One region of the Cyanobium gracile PCC 6307 genome, then DNA from elsewhere that is predicted to be linked to it. Evidence: predicted binding sites of a transcription regulator. Region 1 holds the regulator's gene; each other region holds the start of a gene.
What was found. The regulator NtcA, encoded in region 1, controls nitrogen genes in cyanobacteria. The targets are predictions, from matches to a motif close to GTANCNNNNGNTAC.
Positions count from the first base shown of each region.

Region 2: urtA (urea ABC transporter substrate-binding protein) is a predicted target of NtcA. The motif match lies at 2,416-2,429, and genes of this name have one in related genera.
Region 3: CYAGR_RS14440 (P-II family nitrogen regulator) is a predicted target of NtcA. The motif match lies at 1,084-1,097, and genes of this name have one in related genera.

Region 1 is NC_019675.1:1,985,701-1,991,189, reverse strand. Features, by position in the region: gene CYAGR_RS09700 (TatA/E family twin arginine-targeting protein translocase) at 1-314, shown strand, start outside; gene pth (aminoacyl-tRNA hydrolase) at 328-936, shown strand; gene CYAGR_RS09690 (DUF3146 family protein) at 955-1,212, shown strand; gene CYAGR_RS09685 (RuvC family protein) at 1,190-1,621, opposite strand; gene CYAGR_RS09680 (DUF3084 domain-containing protein) at 1,618-2,871, opposite strand; gene ntcA (global nitrogen regulator NtcA) at 2,947-3,687, opposite strand; gene rph (ribonuclease PH) at 3,755-4,495, opposite strand; gene CYAGR_RS09665 (ATP--corrinoid adenosyltransferase) at 4,660-5,259, shown strand; gene dcd (dCTP deaminase) at 5,264-5,489, shown strand, end outside.
Region 2 is NC_019675.1:2,460,739-2,466,227, forward strand. Features, by position in the region: gene CYAGR_RS11955 (ABC transporter permease) at 1-902, opposite strand, end outside; gene urtA (urea ABC transporter substrate-binding protein) at 1,042-2,337, opposite strand; gene ureG (urease accessory protein UreG) at 2,560-3,174, opposite strand; gene CYAGR_RS11970 (hypothetical protein) at 3,240-3,845, shown strand; gene CYAGR_RS11975 (MlaD family protein) at 3,848-4,543, shown strand; gene CYAGR_RS11980 (ABC transporter substrate-binding protein) at 4,741-5,489, opposite strand, start outside.
Region 3 is NC_019675.1:2,990,118-2,995,606, reverse strand. Features, by position in the region: gene CYAGR_RS14450 (cytochrome c biogenesis protein ResB) at 1-561, shown strand, start outside; gene queF (preQ(1) synthase) at 563-979, opposite strand; gene CYAGR_RS14440 (P-II family nitrogen regulator) at 1,195-1,533, shown strand; gene CYAGR_RS14435 (TlyA family RNA methyltransferase) at 1,573-2,451, opposite strand; gene CYAGR_RS14430 (hypothetical protein) at 2,593-2,805, shown strand; gene purB (adenylosuccinate lyase) at 2,858-4,153, shown strand; gene CYAGR_RS14420 (ATP-binding protein) at 4,247-5,489, opposite strand, start outside.

The sequences.
Region 1 (5,489 bases):
TGCCTGAGATGGCGGTGATTGCCGCCATCGGGCTGCTGGTCTTCGGACCCAAGCGGCTCCCCGAGCTCGGTAAAACCCTGGGGCGCACCCTGCGCGGCTTCCAGTCGGCCTCGCAGGAATTCGAGAAGGAGTTCCGCACGGCCGTGGGCACTGAGCAGCCGACTCAGCAGCCGATCGACATCTCCGGCCCCCCCGCCGCCATCACGCCGGCCGCTGAAGCTCCTGCCGGCGTGACGCCTGTCGTCGCTGAACCGGCAACGCCGCCGGCGGCTGTGGAAGAGGGCGCCGCACCCTCCACCGGCCCCGCCAGCTGAGGGTCGCCTTCCGTTGGATCTTCAACTGCTGGTGGGCCTGGGCAATCCCGGCCCCCGCTACGCCGACACCCGCCACAACGTCGGTTTCATGGTGCTGGAGCGGCTGGCCCGCGCCGGTGGCGCCAGTTTCCGCAGCCAGGCCCGTCTGCACGGCTTGCTGGCCGAGACCGGCCAGGGGGACAGGCGGCTGCGGCTGCTGATGCCCCAGACCTTCATGAACGACAGCGGCCGCTCGATCCGCGCCGCCCTCGACTGGTTCCGGCTCGAGCCCGCCCAGATGCTGGTGCTGGTGGATGACATGGACCTGCCCCTGGGGCGCCTGCGGGTGCGGGCCGCGGGCGGCGCCGGGGGGCACAACGGCCTGCGCAGCACGATCGCCCACCTGGGCAGCGAGTCCTTTGCGCGGCTGCGGATCGGCATCGGCGCCCCCGGCGAGACGCCCGAGGAGCGCCGGGCCCGCACGGTGTCGCATGTGCTCGGCAAGTTCTCCGCTGCCGACCGGCCGGTGCTGGAGACGGTGCTGGAGGAGGTGGAGGCGGGCATCGATCTGATCCGGCGCGTGGGGCTGGAGAAGGCCGCCAACCGTTTGAACAGTTTTCGTGCCGATCCGCCGCCATCCTGAGAGCATCGACAGCATCCCGTGAGCCGCCTTCCCGCCACCACCGCCCAGCTGCGGGTGCTGCGCCAGAGCTTCAGCCCCTGCCTGCTGGAGGGGGAGATCAGCGCGGGCGGCTTCCAGTGGCGCTTCCGCTGGGCCTTTGATCGGGGCGAGCTGCAGGTGGAGCCGTCCCTGGGGCGGGCCCTGATCCAGGACGCCCTGCTGCGCTTCCTGCTCAAGGCCGATTACCAGCTCGAACCGGGCGGCGACTACGTGTTCACGGTGCGGGCGTCGTTCTGATCAGCTCCCGCCGCAGCCGACGCTCCAGCAGCAGCTGGGCCACCACGTCGTCGTAGTCGCGGGGGGGCTGGCGCAGGCCCAGGGGCAGGAGCCGCCGCCAGCCGCGGGCGGGGAACAGCTCCCAATAACGGCGCCGGGCCGCCAGGGTGGTGCCGCGCTCATCCACCAGCTCCACCGCCAGCAGGGGCTCCAGGCGCCGCCGCCAGGGGCCGCTGCCGGTGCCGTCGCCGATCACCACGGCAGAGAGGGCCTGCTGGCGGTGCCACTGCTCCAGCCGCTCCCAGGCCGCCTGGGGGGGCAGCACCAGGGCCTCGCGGATTTCCTGGCGGCTGGGGTCGGTGAGCACCAGGCCACACTTGCTGCGGCCCGGATCGAGCCCAGCCAGGGGGCCGGGGGCCGCCGCCGTCATGGCCGCCCCGGCCGGGTGGCGCCGGCTCCGTCCTTGCGGGGCCAGCGCAGCTCCACGCTGATCGGGTCGGGGGTGTCGGCGTTCTGGAGGGCCACCGCCTCGAGGTTGGCGGTCACGCCGGCGGGGCGCTCGCTGAGTTCCCTGGCCAGGGCGTTGAAGCCGGCGGCATCGAACTGGAGGCCGTTGACCAGGGTGCCCTGCCGCTGGGCCTTGGCGAAGGCGGCGGCCAGCAGCAGGTTGAGGCGGCTGCGGACGGCGTCGATCTCGCGCACGTCGGGTTCGAGGGCGGTGCGGGAGAGGACTTCCCCCTGCTCCACCACCTGGCGGTTGGGGCGCAGGTCGGGGAAGGCCAGCACCTGGGCCTCGCCCCGCAGCACGTTGGCGGCCGAGCGGATGCTGACCACCCAGACGCCGGGGGTGGCGAGCAGGGATTCCAGCCGGACGATGTCGCTGCGGGGCACCAGCAGGATCTGGCGGTTGGGGGGCTGGCCGGGCAGCAGCTGCTGGAAGGCGGCCCGGTTGGCCTCCTGCAGCAGGGCATCGATCACCTGGCGGGCCTGGTCGGGGCGCTGCAGCTGCACCTTGGCGGTGGCCAGGGGCTGGCCGCTGGCGATCACCACATCGCCGCGGCGCAGGGCGATGACGTTGGTCTCCAGGTCCTTGAGTTCCTTCTCGCCGGCGGCGATGCGACGGCGCACATTGGCCAGTTCGGCCTCGGTGCGGCGGATCTCCGCGTCCCGGCCCTGCACCTCCCGGCTGAGACGGGCCCGCTCGGCCTCCAGCCGGGCGCGCTCCGCCTGCAGGGGCTGCAGCTCGCGGCGCAGGGTGTCGACGCGGCGCTCGGCGGCCAGCAGCTGGACGCGGGCGCGGCGCTGGCTGGCCAGGGCCTGGTCACGGCGGCGTTCGGCGGTGATCAGATCGAGGCGGCTGCGCTCCAGTTCGCCCCGGGTGCGGGTCAGCTCCCCTTCATTGCGCTTCAGGGCGGCGCGGCTGTCCCGCAGGCGGTCCTGGATCTGGTCGAGTTGGAACAGCCCCACCCGCAGGCGCTCGCTCACCAGCAGCATCAGCCCCAGCGACACGGCACTGATCAGGCTGCCGGTGAGCACCGTGATCACCACGGCGGTCTTGCGGGGCCGCAGGTTGAACAGGCTGAGGCGCGCCTTGCCCACCCGGCTGCCGAGCCGGTCGCCCAGGGTGGAAAGCACTCCGCCGAGCACCAGGAGCGCGAGGATCAGCAGCCAACCCGACACCTTCCGAGCCCCGGTTCCGCGATGCACCAAGTATCCCTGCCGGTGGCCTCACGGCACCCGGTCGGGGCCGCCCGATCAGCTGAACCGCTTGGCCAGGGCGATGGGATCGAAGACGGTGATCTTCTTGCGGTCGATCTGGACCAGGCCGTCGTTGCGCAGGTCGCCCAGCAGGCGGGTGATGGTGACGCGGGTGGAGCCGATCGCCTCGGCGATGGCCTGGTGGGAGAGGCGCAGGTCGATGGTGATGCCCTCGGTGCCGGGGACGCCGAAGTCGCGGCAGAGCACGAGCAGGAAGCTCACCAGCCGGGAGGACATGTCCCGGTGGGTGAGGGTCTCGATCATGGTCTCGGTCTGGAGGATGCGGGAGGAGAGGCCCTGGAGCAGGAGGAGGCCGACACTGGCGTCCTGCTCGATGGCGCGGCGCACCGAGGTGGCCGGGGCCGTGACCATCTCGACCCGGGTGAAGGCGATGGCGTGATAGAAGCGGTCGGAGCGCTGGCCGGTGAGCAGGGAGAGCACCCCGAAGAGGCTGTTCTCGCGCAGCAGGGCCACGGTGATCTCCTCGCCCGACTCGTAGACACGCGAGAGACGCACGGCGCCGCGCCGCAGCAGGTAGACACGTTCGGCCGGATCGCCGGGGAAGAAGATCGTCTTGCCGCGCTCGATGGTCTCGACGCTGCTGCCGGCCAGGCCGCGGATCACCTCCAGCAGGGTGGAGGCCGTGGCGCCGGGGGCGCCCATGGGGGTCACGGAGCCGGGGGATCCGCTGGATGGACTGCTGGGGTAGCGGCTGAAGCCACGCGTAGCGCCGACCATCAAGGCGTGGCGAATGGTGATGAACTTATGGATCGGTCTGGCCGACCCATGTAGCCAATGACACTCTTTAGCCGGTCATGGTGCCTGGCGCCACAGCCAGGGCCTGGCGCTGGGCCTCCTGCAGGGCACGCAGCCCCGGTTCGGCCAGATCCAGCAGGGCGTCGAGGCGGGAGCGGGGGAAGGGGGCGCCCTCGGCGGTGCCCTGGATCTCCAGCAGCCGGCCCTGCTCGTCCATCACCACGTTGAGGTCGACCTCGGCGCGGGAATCCTCGGAGTAGTCCAGATCCAGCAGGGCCCGGCCGTCCACCAGGCCCACGGACACGGCTGACACCTGCTGGCGCAGGGGCGAGGCGGCCAGCACGCCCTGCTGCTGCAGGCGCTCCAGGGCGGCGGCCAGGGCGATCCAGGCGCCGGTGATCGAGGCGGTGCGGGTGCCGGCGTCGGCCTGGAGCACGTCACAGTCGACCAGGAGGGTGCGCTCGCCGAGGGCCTCCAGATCGAGGGCGGCCCGCAGGCTGCGGCCGATGAGGCGCTGGATCTCCTGGGTGCGGCCGGAGAGCTTCATCAGCTCGCGGCCCTGGCGGCTGGGGGTGGAGGCCGGCAGCAGGCGGTATTCGGCGCTGAGCCAGCCGCTGCCGGAGCCCTTGCGCCAGCGGGGCACCTCGGGATCGAGGCAGACGCTGCAGAGCACGCGGGTGCGGCCGGCGGCGAAGAGCACTGAGCTGAGGGCGAAGCCCATCGGGTCCCACTCGACGGCCACCGGGCGCAGGGCGTCGGCTGTGCGGCCGTCGTTGCGGGGAGTGGTCACGGGGGCGTCGGCGGAGCCGAGCCAGCGTAGGCGGCGCCGGTGGTACGTCTGTTCCCAGCCACTACCGATGGTGTGCCGGGCTGGCGAGGGCCGCTACATTCGGGAGGTGAGCGGCCGGGGCGATCCGTCCGGACCTTTCACACCAACGCTTCCGTGGGGTGTCCATGACCGCCAGCCTCATCGACCCCGGCCACCCCCGGCGCACCGCGGCCCCGGCGCGCACAGAGCCGCTGGCCCTGGTGCCACCGTTGCGGCTGGTGAGTCAGCCGGAGGGGCTGCTGCAGATCCACACGGCGCCGTTCCGGGGCAGCTTCGCGGCGGTGTTCAGCCAGGCTCTGCGCAGCGCCGGCCTGGGCAGCCGGGTGCTGGTGAGCCAGTTCCTCAAGGGGGGCGTGGAGCAGGGGCCGGCGGGCAGCCTGACGTTGTGCGGCCGGCTGGAATGGCTGCGGCCGGGCACGCCCCACTGCCTCGATGGGCCGCCGGGGTCCCAAGGGGAGGAGGGGGCCACGGCCGAGGAGGCGCTCGAGGCGGTGGCCGAGGTGTGGGAGGTGAGCCGCGAGCGGCTGCTCAAGGGGGATCTGGATCTGCTGGTGCTCGATGAGCTGGGGCTGGCGATCGCCCTGGGCTATCTGAGCGCCGAGGCGGTGATCGAGGCGCTGGAACAGCGGCCGGCCCATCTGGATGTCATCCTGACGGGCCCCTCGATGCCGGCCAGCCTGATGGCGATGGCCGATCAGGTCACCCAGTTGCGCCGCGGCGGCTGACGCCATGCTCAAGAACGACCACTGGATCAACGAACAGGCCGCGGCCGGGATGCTGGAGCCGTTCCAGCCGACGCTGGTGCGCCACCTGGATCCGGAGGGCCGCACCGGGCCGGTGCTGAGCTTCGGGTGCTCGTCCTACGGGTACGACCTGCGGCTGTCGCCGAAGGAGTTCCTGATCTTCCGCCATGTGCCGGGCACGGTGATGAACCCGAAGCGGTTCAACCCGGCGA
Region 2 (5,489 bases), 480 kb from region 1:
ACCATGAAGCAGGAGACGATGTAGGCCGCCCCGAGGTTCGGACCCACCGAGCCCAGCAGGGTGATGGCGCAGCCGGCCACCCCCGCCAGGCCGGAGCCGATGCCGAAGGTGATGCTGTCAACGCGGTCGGTGGGAATGCCCAGGCAGTTGCTCATCTGACGGTTCTGGGTGACCGAACGGATGCGCAGGCCCCAGACGCTCTTGTTGAGGAACCAGTAGGTGGCCAGCAGCAACAGGGCGGACAGCAGAATGATGAAAATGCGCAGGCCGGGAAGTTCGATCGTGCCGATCATCCCCCAGCTTCCCTGTAGCCATTTCGGGGCGGTGACATCGATGTTGCGCGGACCGAACCAGGCCTTGGAGAGCGGGCGAACCTGGTCGAACAGGTTGACGGCGATCAGGCCGATGCCGATGGCGATCGCCCAGCCCAGTCCATTGAGATAGGTGAAGAAAGGCTTTTCGGAGAACTTCGCCCCGAGTAATTTAGAGATAATGAAGCCAACGCCGACACCCACGATGATGCCCAGCATCATGGCCGTCGACACGCTTCGAATCAGCTGGATCAGAATCAGGCTGACCCCCCAGGTGGCAAGAAGCGTTTCGAGTGGGCGGCCATAGAGCTGCCGGATCAACGTTCTCTCCAGCAGAACTCCGATGAGTGCCGTCACAATGAAGGCCAACACCAGTGAGACCGGGAAATACAGTTCGAAGATCACGCCACCCATGGGCTTGAAAGCCGATTGCACCACGTAGGTGACATAGGCCCCGAGCATCATGAATTCGCCATGGGCTAGGTTGATGACACCCATCAATCCGAAGACGATGGCCAGGCCCGTCGCTGCCAGCAGCAGCACGGATCCGATGCTGAGGCCATCGAGGATCTGAGAAAAGAAAAGTTCCAACGGAATGAAGGTTGAACGTTAGATCCAGCGCTGCTGAGGCGACGCTGGATCGGGTCGAACGTGGTGGTGTGGCGGAGAGGAAAGGGGCGGTTCCCGGAGGAACCACCCGACTTTCATTCCCTCACGGATGGCTCCGTGATCACATCTTGAACTTGCCGGCGTCAGGCCGATCCTGGGTCCAGTCGCAGGTGAAGCCCTTGGTCTCGGGAACGAACTGGTTCCAGGGAATCGGGGGGATGGCCTTGACGCTGTCGTACAGGATCTTGAACTGGCCGGTGGGCTCCGCTTCGCCGATGAGCACCCGCTCGGAGGTGTGGTGGTTGGGGAACATCTTGATTTCGCCCTGGGGAGCGGCGAAGGTGATCCCGATCATGTCCTTGCGGACCTTGTCGAGATCCTCGAAGGTGCCCGCCTTCTCGACGGCGTTCTTCCAGAGGTACACCATGTTGTAGGCGGATTCGGCCGGGTCACCCGTGACGCGGTCGGCCCCGTACATGGCCTGGAAGTCGGAGGTGAACTTCTTGGAGGCCGGGGTGTCCAGGCTCATGAAGAAGTTCCACGCGGCGTAGGTGCCGGTGGTGTACTCGGGGCCGATCTGGCGGATCTCCTCCTCGGCGATGGAGAAGGACATGATCGGGTACTTGGCCGGATCGATGCCCGAGGCCTTGAACTGCTTGAAGAGGGCGACGTTGGAGTCGCCGTTCAGGGTGTTGATGATGATCCCGCCATCCGGGAAAGCCTTCTTGATCTTGGCGATGATCGGAGCCACCTCGGTGTTGCCGAGGGGGATGTAATCCTCGCCGACGGTCTCACCGCCAAGGGCCTTCATCTGCTCCTTGATGATGGTGTTGGCCGTGCGCGGATAGACGTAGTCGGAACCGACCAGGTAGACCTTCTTGCCGAGCTTGTCGCCGAACTTGTCCATCAGCCACTGAACCGCGGGCTCAGCCTGCTGGTTCGGAACAGCGCCAGTGTAGAAGATGTTCTTCGAGCACTCCTGACCCTCGTACTGAATCGGGTAGAAGAGGATGTGGTTCTTCGACTCGAAGACCGGCAGCATCGCCTTGCGGCTGGCGGAGGTCCAACCACCGAAGACGACGGCGACCTTGTCGGAGTCGATCAGTTTCTGGGCCTTCTCGGCGAAGGTGGGCCAGTCGGAGGCGCCATCTTCGGAAACGGCAACGATCTTGTAGGACTTGCCGCCGACTTTGACGCCGCCGGCGTCATTGATTTCCTTGATCGCCATCTCTTCGACTTCTTTCAAAGTCGTTTCGGAGATGGCCATGGTGCCGCTGAGAGAGTGAAGGATGCCGACCTTCACTTCACCGTCAAAATTGCCGCCGGACCCGGACTCGCCCCCGCAGGAGACGAGGGTTACGCTCACGGCAGTTGCGGCGATTGCAGCTGCCAGTCGCCTTGAAAGATGCAGAGACATTGATGCCTGTTCAAGATGAATTGTAGTCGCCGTAACCGACGGCAAAGGGAAAGGTACGGAAGGACGTGGCTACCCCCGGTATCCAATGAGACAGAAAGAGGCCCAAGGCCTGCTGGAGTGAGGATTTGCACGTCACGGAGCTGTCGATATGTTGCATTACCTACGGTTTAGGTGATCAACGCCTGAAAGGCGAATACCAGATTTCTGGATCTCTCTGGCGACTCAGGCGGCCGCAGGGTCGGGCAGCTGCCGCAGCAGGAAGCTTTCGACCCGATCCAGGCCCTCGCCGCTCCGCAGATTTGTGAAGCACCAGGGGCGGCCGCCGCGCATACGTTCGGTGTCGCTCTCCATCACGGCCAGGCTGGCCCCGACCATGGGGGCCAGGTCGATCTTGTTGATCACCAGCAGGTCGGAGCGGGTGATGCCGGGCCCCCCTTTGCGGGGGATCTTGTCCCCGGCGGCCACGTCGATCACGTAGATGCACAGATCCACCAGCTCCGGGCTGAAGCTGGCCGCCAGGTTGTCGCCACCGCTCTCCACCAGCACCAGGTCCAGGTCCGGGAAGGCCTCCTCAAGCTCCTGCACCGCCGCCCGGTTGATCGAGCAGTCCTCCCGGATGGCGGTGTGGGGGCAGCCGCCGGTCTCGACGCCCCGGATCCGCTCGGGGGCCAGGGAGCCAGCGCGGGTGAGGAACTGGGCGTCCTCCTGGGTGTAGATGTCGTTGGTGACCACCGCCAGCTGCAGCCGCTCCCGCAGCCGCCGGCAGAGCGCGTCCACCAGGGCCGTCTTGCCCGATCCCACCGGTCCGGCCACACCGACCCTCAGTTTGCTGCCCATCGCCCCGGTCCAGGATGGGTGCCATCCTGACGCCAGCGCCGAGGGCTGCGGTGAGTGACGGACCGATGCCGACGCTGATCCGTCGCTTCGAGCGCCTGGATGCCCGACTCGTCGCCACGGTCATGGGCACGGGGGTGGTGGTTTGCCTGGGGTTCATCGAGCTGCTGCGCAGTCCCCTGCAGCAGCTCTCCAGGGTGACGATCGAACTGCTGGCGGTGCGGGCGCTGCTGTTTCTGGCCCCACTCCTGGTGAGCCTGTTGCTGCTGCTGCGGGATGGCCCGCTGCTGCTGGGCGACCGGCGCCCCCCCGCCTCCTGGGGGCCCGACCTGCTGGCCAGCGGCCTGCTGAGCGTCGTGCTGCTCCTCTATTTCATGGCGGCGGTGATCATCACCGCCAGCCTCATGCTCAACCAGGGGGATGGGGTGGGGGAGGTGGGCTTCCTGATCGGCCAGCTGGAGCCGGCTCGCTTCGCGGCCGCCCTGGCCAGGGCGGCCGCCTATGGCGGGATCTGCGCCGCCATCTGCCTGCAGCAGGCCCGGCGCAGCGCCTCCGGCGCCGTGGGAATGGCCTCCAGGATGGCCCGGTCGCTGCGGCTGGGCATCGGGGTGATGGTCTGCCTTGATGTGCTCTGGACGATCGTCGTCGATCCCCTGCGCATGGGAGGAACCTGACCGTGTCCACCACCGCTACGCCGCGGCGCCCCGGCCCCCAGAGCCTGGTCTTCCTGGCCGGAGCGGTGGCCCTGCTGGGGGTGTTCGTGCTCGGGATCGCCCGCGCTGGCAACTGGCTCGCGCCCAGCGTCCGCCTGCAGTTCCGCACCCTCGACGCCGCTGGCCTGCAGACGGGCATGGCGGTGAAGATCTCGGGATTCTCCGTCGGCCAGGTGCGCCGGATCGTGCTGCAGCCCGACGCCCAGGTGCTGGTGGAACTGGAGCTGCGGGACCCCTACCGCTCCATGGTGGGTCGCCGCAGCCGGGCCGAACTGGCCCAGCTGGGGCTCCTGGGCGACAGCTACATCGCCATCACCCCCGATCCGGCGGCGATCGGCCAGCCCCCGATCGGTGATGGCGAGACGCTCGTGTTCACCAGCCACCCCGACCTCGACGACCTGCTTGCCGAGGTGGCGAGCAGCCGCATCCCCCTGCAGCGGGCCGTCAGCAGCGGCCTGAGCCTGGCGGAGACCCGCCTGCCCCGCAGCCTCGACGAGCTCGATCGCACCCTGGTCGCCAGCCGTCGCCTGGCGACCCGCCTGGAGGCGGACACCCGGCGCAGCAGCAGCGAACTCAGCCGCACCCTGGGGGCCACCCGGCCCTGGCCGAGCGGCTGGAGGGCCGGGCCGACGGCACCGCCGCGGATCTGTCCGCCCTGATCCGGCGGCTGGAGAGCACCGAATCCCAGACGCGGCCACTGCTGCTCCAGACCCTGCGCGAGCTCTCCACCATGGCCAGCGCCACCAACCGCCTGGTGAAGACGCTCAACGAGAGCTGGGTGATCGAGCTGATCGAGCGGACCGGGGAACCCCGCGGCGAGCGCGGCCGCTGACCGCCCCGTTGGCCGCCGGCGGCGTCACCCCTCCACCCGGTCGGCCTGACGCAGCAGCTGCGTTGGCAACGTCACCCCGATGGCCCGGGCCGTGCGGCGATTCAGCAGCAGCAGCTTCCGGGTCACCGGCTCGAAGGCCATCGTGGCGGCGGAGCGGCCGCGCAGCACCTGCACCGCCAGGGCTCCGGCCTGGGCCCCGTCGGCCTCCGGATCCCAGCCCACCACCGCCAGGCACCCCGGCGTGGCGATGTCGGAGGGATCGACGGAATAGACCGGCAGGCGATGGCGCAGGCCGGCCGCCGCCAGGGCGGGGAAGCCCACGCTGGTGGCGTAGTCGCCCACCCGCACCAGGGCCGCCACCCGGTGGGCGGCCAGGGCGTCGGCGGCCCGGGTCACCTCCGCCGGCCCGGCCACCGGCTCAACCACGACCGCGAGGGAGCGCGGGGCCGCCTCCCGGCGCAGCAGCTCCGCTTCGAAGCTGGCGTTGGCCTCGGAGGGATTGAAGACGAGCCCCACGCTGGCCAGGCCGGGCGTGATCCGGCGGGCGAGATCGAGCTGCTCGGCCAGGGGACTGGTGCTCACCGTGCCCACCACATTGGGGCGATGGCGGGTGTAGCTGGTGCCGGCCCCGGCCCCCCAGGGGTTGGAGCAATACAGGAACACCACCGGCACCCGCGCCGGCGCGATGGCCAGGATCGCCGTCAGCGGCGGGGTGCCGATGGCCACCAGCATGTCGACCCCGGCCTCCAGCAGGTCCTTCACATGGGCGCGGC
Region 3 (5,489 bases), 1.0 Mb from region 1:
GAAGCCGCCATCAGCGTCAACCACCCCCTGCGCTACCGGGGCATGACGCTCTACCAGGCCGACTGGTCCCTGGCGACGATCAGCCTGCAGCTGGGCCGCAGCCCGGTGCTGGAGCTGCCGCTGCAGACCTTCCCCCAGCTGGGCGACCAGCTCTGGGGGCTGGTGCTGCCCACCCGCCCTGATGGCACCGAGCCGGTGCTGCTGAGCCTCACCAGCGAACAGGGGCCGGTGCAGGTGTTCGGCCCCGATGGCGTGGCCCTGGCCCAGCTGGTGCCGGGCGGCGATGCCCAGGAGGTGAAGGGTCTGCCGATCCGGGTGGCGAGCGTGCTGCCCGCCAGCGGCATCCTGTTCAAACGGGACCCCGGCGTGCCGCTCGTGTACACCGGTTTCGCCATCGCCCTGGCGGGCGGTGCCCTGAGCCTGGTGGCCACCCGTCAGCTCTGGGCCATCGCCGATGGGCCCGGCGGCCGGCTGCATGTGGCGGGCCTCTGCAACCGCAACCTCACCGCCTTCGCCGCCGAGCTGCCGGCGCTGCTGCAGCGGCTGGAACCCCAGCCCTGACTCAGCAGGGCCGGCGCTCGCCGTGGCTGACCCGCACCACGGTGTGGACGTTGCCGCGGGGATTGAAATCGGCCTCCAGCTGCATCCAGAGGGGATCGCAGGCGGCCACGAGGTCGTCGAGGATCCGGTTGGCCGCCTCCTCGTGGGAGATGGAGCGGTGGCGGTAGCTGTTGACGTAGAGCTTGAGGGCCTTGAGCTCCAGCACCCGGGGGCCGGGCTGGTACAGCAGCCGCAGGACGGCGAAATCGGGATAGCCGGAGAAGGGGCAGGTGCAGGTGAACTCCGGCAGTTCGATGGACACCTCGTAGGCGCGGCCCTCGCGGGGGTTGGCGAAGCAGACCAGCTGGGCCTCGGCGATGGCCCGCTCCCCGTAGAGGGGGGTCACGGTCTGGGGCTGGTCGGCGACACCGGAAGCCATGGTCAGCAGGACGGGGGAGACGGATTTTGACCGTACAGGAGCTGACCCATGGCGCGGAGCCCACGCCAGGAGCCCCGGCCGCCCGTCAGCGCCCCGGAGCGCGGGTAGCAACCGTTACGACGACCCCGGCAAGGCTCGGCGGTAATGGAGCCGTCCCCCCTCAGGCGGGGACTCTGAGAGACTCCAACCGTCGCCTTCCTGACCGCAGCACAGCCATGAAGAAAATCGAGGCCATCATCCGCCCCTTCAAACTCGAGGACGTGAAGATCGCCCTAGTCAATGCGGGCATCGTCGGCATGACCGTGAGCGAGGTGCGCGGATTCGGCCGGCAGAAGGGGCAGGTGGAGCGTTACCGCGGTTCGGAATTCACGGTGGAATTCCTGCAGAAACTCAAGCTCGAGATCGTCGTCGACGACGACCGGGTGGCCACGGTGGTCCAGGCGGTGCAGGACGCGGCCCGCACCGGCGAGATCGGTGACGGCAAGATCTTCATCAGCACCGTGGATTCGGTGATCCGGATCCGCACCGGCGACCTCGACAGCGGCGCCATCTGAGCTCGCGCTCCTGCCGCCCTGACCCTGGCCGTGGACCCCTCAGGACCCGGCCGGGGTTTCCTTCGTTGGGCGGTCCCCGGCCAGGGTCTGGTTCACCAGCGCCGCGATCCTGCCGGACCAGTTCGCGTCCTCCGCCCCCTCCGCGCTCTTCGCGGCCTCGGCGTCGCGCGTGGCGGGCGGCACGAGCCAGAGCAGGTATTCGTGGTTGCCGGCGGGCCCGGTGAGGGGCGAGGCCACCAGCCCCGCCGGGTGCCAGTCCAGCTCCCTTGCCGCCGTGATCACGGTGGCGATGGCATCGGCATGGGCCGCCGGGTCCCGCACCACGCCCCCCTTCCCCACCCGCTGGCGGCCCACCTCGAACTGGGGCTTGACCAGCAGCAGCGCCTCGCCCGCCCCCAGCAGCAGGGCCCGCAGGGCCGGCAGCACCCGGGTGAGGGAAATAAACGACACATCGGCCACGGCCAGGTCGGGCCAGGGGTCGCCCTCGCCGTAGAGCAGCTCCGGGGTGAGGTGGCGCAGGTTGGTGCGCTCCCGCAGCACCACCCGTTCATCGGTGCGCAGGCTCCAGGCCGTCTGGCCATAGCCCACATCGATCCCGTACACCCGCACCGCCCCGTGCTGCAGCAGGCAGTCAGTGAAGCCGCCGGTGGAGATGCCGCCGTCGAGGCACACCCGGCCGGCCACCCGGATCGGCAGGGCCGCCAGGGCCCCCGCCAGCTTCTCGCCCCCCCGGGAGACGAACCGGGGCGGCATCTCCACCTCCAGCGGCAGGGTCTCGGCCACCTCGGTGCCGGGCTTGTCGAGCACCTCGCCACCGCCGCGCACCCGGCCGGCGCGGATCAGCTGCTGGGCCTGCTGGCGGCTGGCCACCAGGCCCAGGTCCACCAGCCGGCGATCGAGCCGCTGCTTACGGGCCATCCAGATGTTCGGCCATGGGACCTGCCACTCCACCGGCATGTTGTCACCGAACAGCGACCGAAACCGAACAAAAACCGATGGGCGGACGGTTCAGCGCGGAACAGTCGCAGGATGGAAACCTTCTTCCCCAGGTTCCCTCCCATGGCTGCCCCTGGTTCCAAGGCTGCCCCCGGATCCAACGTGGTGGAACTTCTCCATCCGGGAAGCTTCGTGCGGCTGCGGGACCATCCCGAGGATCTGCCCCCCTTCCAGCTGATCCGGCGCCGCGGCACCCGCTGCTGGGTGCGGCAGCAGGCCTGGGGGTCGATGGTGCACCTGGAGCTGCCCTACCGCCGGCTCACCGCCGCCGCCTGAGCCGGTGGGGGCGGCTCGATAGGTTGGGGGATCGTTCATCACCGCCCGGCCCTTGATCGAGCGTTACACCCTGCCCGAGATGGGCCGCCTCTGGAGCGAGGAAGCGAAGTTCCAGAGCTGGCTTGAGGTGGAGATCGCCGCCACCGCCGCCAACGTGGAGCTGGGCCGGGTGCCCGCCGAGGCGCTGGCCACGATCCGGGAGAAGGCGGCCTTCGAGGTGCCGCGCATCCTGGAGATCGAGGCGGAGGTGCGCCACGACGTCATCGCCTTCCTCACCAACGTCAACGAGCACGTCGGTGATGCGGGCCGCTACATCCACGTCGGCATGACCAGCTCCGACGTGCTGGACACCGGCCTGGCCCTGCAGCTGAAGGCCTCGGTGGCCCTGCTGCGCACGGAACTCGATGGCCTCGCCGATGCCCTGCGCCGGCTGGCCCGGGCCCACAAGGACACGGTGATGATCGGCCGCTCCCACGCCATCCACGGCGAGCCGATCACCTTTGGCTTCAAGGTGGCCGGCTGGCTGGCCGAAACGGAGCGCAACCGGGAGCGACTGGAGCGGTTGGAGCGGGTGGTGGCCGTGGGCCAGATCAGCGGCGCCATGGGCACCTACGCCAACACCGATCCGCAGGTGGAGGCGATCACCTGCCGGCTGCTGGGCCTGGAGCCCGACACCGCCAGCACCCAGGTGATCGGCCGCGACCGTCATGCCGAGTACGTGCAGACCCTGGCCCTGGTGGGCACCTCCCTGGAGCGCTTCTCCACCGAGATCCGCAACCTGCAGCGCTCCGACGTGCTGGAGGTGGAGGAGAACTTCGCCAAGGGCCAGAAGGGCAGCTCGGCCATGCCCCACAAGCGCAACCCGATCCGCAGCGAACGCATCAGCGGCCTGGCCCGGGTGCTGCGCAGCTACACCGTGGCGGCGCTGGAGAACGTGGCCCTCTGGCACGAGCGGGACATCAGCCACAGCTCCGTGGAGCGGATGATGCTGCCCGACTGCTCGGTCACCCTGCACTTCATGCTGCGGGAGATGACCGCCGTGGTGAACGGGCTCGGGGTGTACCCCGAGAACATGGCCCGCAACATGAACGTCTACGGCGGCGTCGTGTTCAGCCAGCGGGTGCTGCTGGCCCTGGTGGAGGCGGGGCTGAGCCGGGAGGAGGCCTACCGGATCGTGCAGCGCCATGCCCACGCCGCCTGGAACACCGAGGGCGGCGACTTCCGCGCCAACCTGGCGGGGGATCCTGCGGTGACGGGCCACCTGGGCCCCGACCAGCTGGAGGCCTGCTTCGCCACCGACCTGCACCGGGCGAATCTGGACGTGATCTGGGAGCGGCTGGGGATCTGAGGCGCGCGGGCGGCGAGCAGGTGGGGTATTGGCTGGTGGCTGCCAACGGCCAATACGTAGCCGGTATTGGCCGTTCTGCCAATACGTCGCCCTTCAGCTGAGGGCCAGACGCGTCGCGCCTGTCAGCAGGTACTGGAGCGGGTCCCCTCCCCGGCGTGGCAGCACGTCCGCGGCACCCGCATGCACCAGTTGCTGCAACGTCTGGGACACCGAGGGCTGTTTGATCCCCCAGAGCCTCACCAGGTCGGCCTGGGTCAGCACCGCCTGCACGTCCCGCTCGCCCCAGGCTTCCAACCGTTGCCAGAGGGTGGTGCCGAGCTGGTCCAGCAACTCCAGTCTGTAGCGACGGCTCAGCACGAGGGTGAGGTCGGCCAGGCCAATCGGCTGGGGACCCTCACCGTCGCCTGTCAGACCCAGCAGGGCAGAGATGCCGTCCTCCAAGGCCTTGAGCAATCCGCGCAGATCGCCTCGGAACAGCTCATGCAACGCATCGATCACCGCACCCTGCACGGGCGGATGCACCGGCAGGTCCGGTTCCAGTCGCAGGGATCGGTAGCGCGCCTCCAGCAACTGGTGAACCTCCTTCGGCTCCAGGGGCTCGAGCACCACCGGATCGCTGAACACCGAGCGCACCTGGGTGTGGCTCTGCACCACGGTGCGGACGGCATCGGTGGTGCCCACCACGATCACGTGCAGGCCATCGAGCAACAGGGCCTGGTCACGGATGCTGCGCAGCAGATCGGCCGCACGGGTGGCATCGGCCTCACTGAGGTTCTCGAGATTGTTGAGGTGCAGCACCACGCCGGAGGCGCCCTGCTCCAGTGCAAAGGCCAGCAGGTCGCGCAGAACCCTGGGTCCATCCAGCAGCAGGGCCCCAGGGGGCGAGGAGACCGCCTGGGTGCTGGTGCCGCCCGCCCCAAAGCCGGCGGCCGACACCGTGAAGCCACGACCGCGCAGACGGATCGTTCGCACCAACTGCTGCGCAGCCTCCACGGCGGGTCCGCTCGCCTGCGTGCAGGAGGCGAGCACGGCATCAAAGGCGCCGGCGAGCAATTGGCCGATCAGATCCTCACTGGTCAGATCGGCCGTGATCGGGATGATCTCGGCTGAGGTCCAGTAGCCGGCGGCCAGGGCGTCGGCCTTGGCGGCCTGCACCAGGGTGGTCTTGCCGATGCCAGGCCTCCCCGCCACCGCCTGACGGGAACTGCGGGAGCCACCGATGGCGTTGAGCAGCCGTTGCCGCTCGTTCCGGCGCCCCACGAACAGGCTGAGCGGTGTGGCCTCCGAGTCCTGGCGCAGGGTGGCCTGGAAAAAGGGCGAGGAGCGGAGGTTGTAG